Regions from separate parts of the Paenibacillus sp. TY11 genome, predicted to be linked through region 4. Evidence: riboswitches for the same ligand, from Rfam matches in the RefSeq annotation. Region 4 holds a riboswitch; each other region holds the start of a gene.
What was found. Region 4 has a riboswitch for thiamine pyrophosphate ahead of AC6EJC_RS08085 (thiamine phosphate synthase). Riboswitches for the same ligand answer to the same signal wherever they lie in the genome.
Positions count from the first base shown of each region.

Region 1: linked by a shared signal. The riboswitch ahead of AC6EJC_RS24210 (ECF transporter S component) and the one ahead of AC6EJC_RS08085 (thiamine phosphate synthase) in region 4 are both predicted to bind thiamine pyrophosphate.
Region 2: linked by a shared signal. The riboswitch ahead of thiC (phosphomethylpyrimidine synthase ThiC) and the one ahead of AC6EJC_RS08085 (thiamine phosphate synthase) in region 4 are both predicted to bind thiamine pyrophosphate.
Region 3: linked by a shared signal. The riboswitch ahead of tenA (thiaminase II) and the one ahead of AC6EJC_RS08085 (thiamine phosphate synthase) in region 4 are both predicted to bind thiamine pyrophosphate.

Region 1 covers NZ_JCBAIQ010000030.1:21,521-23,724, forward strand. The annotation lists gene AC6EJC_RS24205 (ABC transporter ATP-binding protein) at 1-301, opposite strand, end outside; gene AC6EJC_RS24210 (ECF transporter S component) at 301-897, opposite strand; TPP riboswitch at 1,198-1,307, opposite strand; gene AC6EJC_RS24215 (TatD family hydrolase) at 1,350-2,147, opposite strand; gene AC6EJC_RS24220 (polynucleotide kinase-phosphatase) at 2,168-2,204, opposite strand, start outside.
Region 2 covers NZ_JCBAIQ010000024.1:34,755-36,958, forward strand. The annotation lists gene AC6EJC_RS22275 (IclR family transcriptional regulator) at 19-762, shown strand; TPP riboswitch at 914-1,026, shown strand; gene thiC (phosphomethylpyrimidine synthase ThiC) at 1,213-2,204, shown strand, end outside.
Region 3 covers NZ_JCBAIQ010000043.1:15,677-17,880, reverse strand. The annotation lists gene thiM (hydroxyethylthiazole kinase) at 1-152, opposite strand, end outside; gene tenA (thiaminase II) at 260-949, opposite strand; TPP riboswitch at 1,086-1,188, opposite strand; gene AC6EJC_RS26115 (NAD-dependent malic enzyme) at 1,291-2,204, opposite strand, start outside.
Region 4 covers NZ_JCBAIQ010000006.1:99,127-101,330, forward strand. The annotation lists gene AC6EJC_RS08080 (ABC-F family ATP-binding cassette domain-containing protein) at 1-813, shown strand, start outside; TPP riboswitch at 909-1,017, shown strand; gene AC6EJC_RS08085 (thiamine phosphate synthase) at 1,284-1,877, shown strand; gene thiO (glycine oxidase ThiO) at 1,942-2,204, shown strand, end outside.

The sequences.
Region 1 (2,204 bases), on a different contig from region 4:
CCAGTTCCTCGTCTGCATACGACATACAAAACTGCGTATCGGGATCTTGAAATACAATACCGGAAAGAGCCGGAATTACGGCAGCATCCCATTTCATAGGCACTTCTATCATGCGTGGAATCAGACCACTTAACACTTGAAGTAGCGTTGATTTGCCGCATCCGCTCGGTCCAAGCAGCAGCAGCTTTTCCCCCTTGTGGACAGACAAAGACATATTGTGAAAAAGCAGCTCCTGCTCACCGGGGAATTTCAACCGAAGACGGGTGATCGAAGCCACCACATCTTCGGTTGCCCAACTCATCAATCCAACCCCTTATAATCTTGTTCCGTTGCAGGTCTCAAACTTCGCGTGACCCCGGTTACCTCCAGTGCCTCAGCCAGATAGAACGCGAATACTCCGGCAATCACAATGCTGCCAATCATGCGAAACCCAATATACAAAACATAGTTCCAGGTCGATAGCTGATCAATATACCCATAGCTGAAGTCTAAAATCAGAGAAGCGACAGCCGCCCCGGCCGCAGCTAGTGAAGTGACCCACAGGTTTGCGTTCCGATACAGAAAAGCCGCAAAGAACAGCTCTGCTCCCAAGCCTTGGATCAGGCCATAGTACAAGGTGGACATTCCCCATTCGCTTCCCAAAAAAGCACTGACCGTTGCCGCTGCCACTTCTGCCAAAATCGCAACCCCCGGCTTGCGAATGATGAGATAAGCAAACGTGCCTGCCATAAACCACATGCCATACATCAGTTGCTCGGCGTGCAGACCGAATGGTTTCATCAAATCATAGGCAGGCCCCCATATTTTATAGACCAACCCGAACACAACAGATATCACAATCGTGACCAAAATATCTGTCAGCTTCAACCCTTTGGACGCTCTTACAGCAGTATTCATTATGATATGCTCCCCTTTTTCATTAAAATCGGCCTCATGGCCATAAAAAAAGCTTGTCTGGAGCTGAATCTCCAGGCAAGCTTTATGCGCAGTAAAAGGTGAAGCACCATACAAAACATCATTCGTCGATATGCCTTATATAACCAGTAGACTAAACTACTGCACTGATACCAAGCCAAAGTCAGGGTCAAAGCAAAATGCTCCATGGATGTAAGTAGCATTTTGCAGTCCCGCAGGCGTATAGCTTGATTATAGGACATACATTGAATCTACGACAACCGCAAAACAAGCGGCATTCCTGTATAGTGTTCTAAGTTTCTCTACGCTGGCATTACCCAGATCAGATTTCACGGTCAGTGGCAAGGGCCACCCTCTCAGCCTGACTTTCTCAAGCTCCCGACAATGCTTTTTAATTCACTATAATATATACCTTATCTATGGCTTTGACAATCCTATAATCTGAAGAAACGTTTGGCCGTCTCCGTCGTCGCGATTTCGATCTCCATCATGCTTCGGCCTGTACATTCGGCAACCGTAGCAGCAATGTGAGCGAGATAAATCGGCTCATTACGCCCTTCTTTCGGCTTCACGGGCAGATTACGCGGGGTCAAAAATGGAGCATCCGTTTCAATCATCAGGCGGTCCAAAGGAATATCCCTGACCAGTTCACGCAGATGCTTGCCGCGCCGTTCGTCGCAAATCCAGCCGGTAATACCGATATACAGTCCCATTTCTACATACGTATGCAATTCCTGTGCAGTGCCGGTAAAACAATGCACCACCGCTTTATCGACAAGCCCTTGATGCTCCCGCAGCATAGCGACAAAATCCTCATGCGCATCTCGTTCATGCAGAAATAACGGCATATTCAGCTCACCCGCCAGTTGGATTTGCTCCCCAAACCATCGGCGCTGCACATCACGCGGAGAAAAATCACGGTTATAGTCCAGTCCGCATTCCCCTATGGATACGACCTGCGGCTGACCCGCCAACTGGCGGAGCTGCTGAATCGTATCCGCATTGCAGTCTTTGGCATCATGGGGATGCACGCCAGCCGTCGCATACAGCTTGCCCGGATAACGTGCTGCATACTGAGAAGCCTCCCGACTGCTGCGGAGACTGGTCCCGGTAATAATCAGCGGTGAAATCCCTACGGCTGCCGCTCTCTCTACGACCTGCTCCCGATCGGCATGAAACGAACGGTGCATCAAATTCACACCAATATCAATCAACGGTGTACCCATACCCATCTAAATCCCTCCTTTGTTAACTACAATCTCGGATCAATCGGTTCCGATTCCAGCGAC
Region 2 (2,204 bases), on a different contig from region 4:
CAAGAGGAGCGGTTCACGATGGAAGACCGTAAATTAACCGTTCGCGCTGTAGAGCGTGCACTTGATATACTGCTGTGTTTTACCGCAGATTCGGATCTTGGCCTGACGGAGATTGCCTCCAGAATTAGTCTACATAAAAGCACTGTTCATCGGCTGCTGACTACGTTGGAGGATCGGGGCTTTGTCGTTCGAAATGCTGAAACGGAAAAATATCGGCTTGGCTTCCGCATATGGGAGCTTTCCACACATCTGTCCCAAAGCGACGAGCCGGCGGTGTTGTTACAGCCTGCAATGGAAGGACTACGTGATCGTCTGGGCGAGACGGTCAGCTTGTACTTACGGGACGGCAGTATGCGTATTCGCATACAAGCCGTGCAGAGCAATCAGGCGATCCGCAGGGTTGCGCCTGTGGGTGCGCGTATGCCGCTGGCTGTGGGGGCCTCCAGCAAGGTGCTGGCGGCCTTTATGCCGCCGCAGGAGCTGGAAGCCCTGCTAAGCGGGGATGAATGGCCGCCCTCGGTAGACCCCGAGGTCTATAAAGCCCAGTTACAGGACATTCGCGAGAAGGGCTATGCGACCAGCTATGAAGAACGGGAGCCAGGAGCTGCTGCTGTGGCCGCGCCTATTGTGAACCGGAAGGGACAGGTCGCTGCGGCTTTATCTGTATCCGGTCCGGTCAGCCGACTTGCGCCGGAGACGCTTCATGATTTTGCTCCGATTTTGATCGAAGCGGCGAAGGAAATGGGGCTTATGCTTCCGTAACAGGAATGAATAAAGTTGAAGCAATCAGAGTGATTTGGAGCGCCTCCTTGGTAAAAGGGAGCATAGAAGGGTTGCCAAAGCAATAAATTTAAAGTAGTCTGATAAGGATGGCGGGATGACTGTTATAGCCGCCTCATGTGAATAGAAGTATCACAGTTACTGGGGGAGCCTGTAATGCCGGGCTGAGATGGAATCGTGCAAGATTCCGGACCCTTTGCACCTGATCTGGATCATACCAGCGTAGGGAAGTAATCGGCCATTGAAATGTATACGCAGCTGCTGTCTACGGTAGCGCATTGGAATATGATTATTCCACGTGCGCACTGTCTGGATAGCTGCCTCGTTAGATTAGCCGGTTCCCTGGGGAACCGGCTTTTTTGCATAGATCAGCCACCCTCAGAATGGTTTCCGGATCGGTGTGTCATTTCAACGAAACGGGAGGAATGGACAATGAAACCGACAGAAACAGAAGGAACAAAAGGAACAGAAGTAAAATCAGCAGAAGTAAGGTTGACAGGAACAAGGGAAGTAGAAGCAGAGAAGACAAACGCGGAGCAAGCCGGTGGGGTAAAGCCCTTTCCGGGGAGCCGCAAGGTATATATTCAAGGTTCACGGCCGGACATTGCCGTGCCAGAGCGTGAAATCGCGCTGCACCCCACGCATACGCCGCAGGGTACGGAGCATCATGAGCCATTGCGAGTGTACGATACGAGCGGTCCGATGACTGATGAAAACTATCAGGTCGATATCCGTCAGGGCTTGCCTCCATTACGGCGAGCTTGGGCACTGGAACGGGGCGATGTGGAGGCTTACGAGGGACGCGCCGTCAAGCCGGAGGATAATGGACTAAAGCCCGGCTCCAAACGGGAGACGGTTGAATTTCCTGGCGTGACCAACCGTCCGCTTCGTGCTTCGCAGGGGCGCACGGTGACGCAAATGCATTATGCGCGGCAAGGGATCATTACACCCGAAATGGAATTTGCGGCTATCCGCGAAGGGGTAGAGCCCGAGTTTGTACGGCAGGAGTTGGCGGCTGGACGAGCCATTTTGCCTTCGAATATCAATCATCCGGAAAGTGAGCCGATGGTGATTGGACGTCATTTTCACGTGAAGATCAATGCGAACATTGGTAATTCTGCGGTTACGTCCTCCATCGAGGAGGAAGTGGAGAAAATGACCTGGGCTGTGCGCTGGGGCTCGGATACGGTTATGGACCTGTCCACGGGCCGCAATATCCATACGACGCGCGAATGGATCATCCGGAATTCCCCGGTGCCGATTGGAACTGTACCGCTGTATCAGGCACTTGAAAAGGTGAACGGTGAAGCAGAGGCACTGACGTGGGAGTTGTATCGCGATACGCTGATTGAGCAGGCGGAGCAGGGCGTAGACTATTTTACGATTCATGCGGGCGTGTTGCTGCGGTATATTCCGATGACGGC
Region 3 (2,204 bases), on a different contig from region 4:
GGTGCATAAGCCATCACTGGCGAAGCGCCCAGCGCATACAGGCCGTTGGCTGTAAAGTTGGTGACCACCATGTTGGTCATATTGTGAACGAGTGGCTTGTTGTTTTGTACCTTTGTCAGGAGTTTTGAACAACCTTTTTCCCATGTACTCATCATGTTTATCCTCTCTCATCTATTAAAATCGCAATTTACGTCAGCATCTGTAGTTCGATGGTCAATGGGGCATTAACCGTACTTTACGCATCGAATCGCCAGGCTGATTATTCCAAGACCGCAGCCTGCATCTGGACTGGCCATTCTTCCTGTTTATAAGCCATATCCCAGAACCTATATTCCAGCTGGCAGCTCAGCATAAAATGCTCAATCATCCGTTCCCGCTCAGCAGCCGTTGCGCCTTCCGCCCAAGCATCTACACGGTCTCGGAACTTGACTGTTGTATCTTCAAGCTGGTTTCCATAGAAGCAAATCCATTCATAGAACGGATGGGACTCATCCGGCCTTACTTCATCCAGCAGCCTGTGGCCAATCTCAACATACGTCCACATACACGGCAGCAGCACAGCCATGATCTCGCCCAGACTGCCCTCATGCGCGACCGTCAGCATGTGACGGATATAATGATGAGCCGACGGAGCGAGCGGATATCCCTGCAACTCTTCATAGGTCACACCTGCGACAGCACAGAAATTTTGATGCGGATGAACCTCGCTGTGGAGAATAAAAGAGATCTGTTCGTTAAATACAGCCATGTCCTCCCGGCTCGTGCATTTGGAGATCGCGATTCCATATATCCGCATGTAGGCATTCAAATATTCAAAGTCCTGTTTTACATAGTGAATCAACTGTTCCCTTGCTAAACTTCCTGCAGCAATACCTCTTACAAAGGGATGCTCAAAAATCGCTTGAAAAATGCTATCCGCCTGCCGACGGAGCTCTTGCGTAAAACTCATTTTCCCCACCTCCAACAAAAATGGAGAACAAGAAGTCCCGTAAGATACAATTCCCGGAACAACGCTAAAAAGCCGCCCCGAAAAACTGGAGCGGCTTCATTATAGGCACAATACGCAAAAAAAGCATGTGAGCTTATATACGAAGGCTCCACTTTCCTACGCTAGTACGAACTAGATCAGGTTCCAAGGGTCCAAGATACGTTCTTGTCTCAGCCATAGTGGCTCCCCTAGTGGACTTCCTATTCTTTTGAGTATTACTGTACATTCGTTCATACGTTATGTCAAACCGTTGCCGGAACGCTGTATCCTGCCTGTCAGAACAGGCAATTCCCAGTGAAGCATTAGTGAGGGTGATGTATTGCACTTTCCACTGCTTTGACCTTCGTATATTCCGGTTTCCACATCGCATCTCGTATAGCTTGTTCCACATCTGAAATGTGTGCCTGAGCTACCTGATCCTGAATCGCGGCTTTCGCAACCGCAACCGCAACAGCGTACGAAACATCACGTAATTTTCGGATATGAGGGAGAAGCGCACCGCCAAGCTTATTCGAATCTACACCATTGGCAACGGCATCTGCTGCGGCTGTAAACATCGCAGGTGTGAACCTTTTGGCTTGAACCACAATCGCACCCAGACCAAGTCCCGGAAAAACAAAGGCATTGTTCGCCTGTCCAATTTCAAATTTCGTACCGTTATAGTTGACGGGCTCAAAGGGACTTCCGGTAGCGATCAGTGCTTTGCCATCGGTCCACCGGATCAAATCCTCGGGTACCGCTTCTGCAAGATTTGTAGGATTGGACATGGGCATAATGATCGGGCGTTCTACATGCTTCGCCATCTCCTTGATGATCTCCTCAGAAAAGGCACCTGCTACACCGGAAGTTCCAATCAAAATCGTAGGTTTCACCTGACGGATGACCTCCAGCAGCGGTATTTTGCCGTCATCCGACCGGGCCCATGAGCTGACTTCTTCCTTTTTACGCACATACGGTTTCTGATAGTCTAATATTTCTTCCATATCTTCCGTTAACAGCCCGCGATAATCAAAGGCCCAAAAGAACTTGAATGAATCTTCCGCGGGAAGGCCGTCCTCGATCATAGCACCCCGAATTTGATCAGCGTTACCGATACCTGCCGCCCCGGGGCCGAAGACAAGGATTTTTTGTTCACGCAGTGGAGTCTTGGTGACACCTACCGCCGAAAGAATCGCAGCCAAGGTCACCGCTCCTGTACCTTGTATGTCATCGTTGA
Region 4 (2,204 bases):
CTTGAAATGGCGGATCTGAACAAAGCTCAGCATATTGATGCTTATGAGAAGCAACAGGACTTTATTAAGAAACAGGAAGATTTTATTCAGCGTAATAAAGCGCGTGCATCTACATCAGGCCGAGCAAAGAGCCGTGAAAAGCAACTTAATCGGATCGAACGTATTGATAAGCCTGAAGAAGCCGCGAAGCCAACCTTTCAATTCAAAGAAGCACGTGCGAGCGGAAAGACGGTATTTGAGGGTATTGATTTTGAGATTGGTTATACACATGCCCTTTTGCCTAAAATGTCCATGACGATTGAACGTGGCGAAAAGATTGCAATTGTCGGCTACAACGGAGTCGGTAAATCGACATTGCTCAAAACCATTCTGGGAAAAATTCCACCAATCAGCGGTAAAACCTATCAAGGTGATTTTTTGCAGCCCGCTTATTTTGAGCAGGAAGTAAAGGCGGAGAAAATTACACCGATTGACGATGTGTGGAATGAATTCCCGCATTTGAACCAGCATGAAGTACGAGCGCATTTGGCGCGCTGCGGTTTGAAGAATGAGCATATCACGCGTCCGCTATCTGCGCTCAGTGGTGGAGAACAGGCCAAAGTCCGTCTTTGCAAACTGTTAATGCGTGAAAGCAACTGGGTACTGTTCGATGAGCCTACCAACCACTTGGATGTCAAAGCAAAGGATGAGCTGAAACGTGCCTTGAAGGAATACAAAGGGACCGTATTGCTTGTATCTCACGAACCGGACTTTTACGAGGATTGGGTAACCAAAACGTGGAATGTGGAAGAGTGGTCCAGTAAAGTTAATTAAAATCAACTAAAATCCAGTTCAAGCATATTTCACACGAAGTGGGGTTTGCAGAATTAGAAAAATATGCTAAGCTATCTTTAGCTGATACAATAAAATAGTCACACTAGGGGAGCCGCCCATGCGGCTGAGACGGAATAAATGGATTTCGGACCCTTTGCACCTGATCTGGGTTATGCCAGCGTAGGGAAGTGAGCGCCGTACAAACAAGGTAACATCATCTTTACTTTTGTTTGTGCGTGGGACGATATACGTATACGGATATAATTATCCGTTCGATTATTGGACGTTCGTTAAACCACTTCCTTTGGGGAAGTGGTTTTTTACGTTTCGTTCATTTTAATTTGTTCGAGCTACCGTAGACGGATTCACATACAATCCCCTTTCATTACTGCTGGTAAACGTGGCTGGTTAAGCTTAGATCCATTAGTCCAATGTGAGGTGAAGATAAGATCGAATTACACGCAATTACGATGGAAAAGGGCACTCTTGCACAAGCGGTCCAAGTGGCTGCTGCTATTTGTCCGTATGTTCATTATGTACACGCACGTTTGAAGCAGAAGGGTGCCTCTGCATTGCTTTCTTTGACTCGCAGCATGGTGGAACAAGAAGTTCCTTTGCAGCAAATTGTAGTAAATGACCGTGTGGATGTAGCTTTACTTACCTTGGCCGGAGCTGTCCAGCTACCAGCTAATGGATTGCCTGTTGTGGATGTGAAAAGCCTACTTCCAAAGGGTACACGCTGTGGAGTGTCTGTACATTCCTTGGAGGAGGCGCAGACTGCCGAACGGGCAGGAGCGGACTATGTACTCTATGGTCATGTATATGAGACCCATTGTAAGCCCGGTGTTGTACCACGGGGGATAGTACAGCTTGAGCACATATGCAGGCTGTCGAACATTCCTGTGATTGCGCTGGGCGGCATACAACCGCACCATATTCCGGAGCTGTATATTGCAGGAGCAAGCGGAATTGCGGTGATGTCTGGTATATGGGAGGCCGAGTCACAAGTTGCAGCTGCGATGGAATATAGGCGAATGGCAGATCTTGTAGTTCACAGCTTGTAGCTGGGAAACGAGATTAGAAGAAAGCTGAAAGCAGAATGGTTTATGGAGAGGAGACACGGAACAAATGCTAAAGATACACACAGAGACAAAAGCGATAGGACACGCTGAATGCTTGGTCATAGGTGGAGGTGTCATCGGCAGTTCCATTGCTTATCATGTGGCTAAGGAGGGACGAAGTACGATCATGCTGGAACGATTGATCCCGGGTGAGGGAGCCTCAGGAGCAGCGGTTGGAATGCTGGCAGCGGAAAGCGAAGAGTTCACCAACCCTGAGATGGCACGATTTGCTCACACAAGTCGAGATGCATTCCCTGAGCTTGTCTGTGA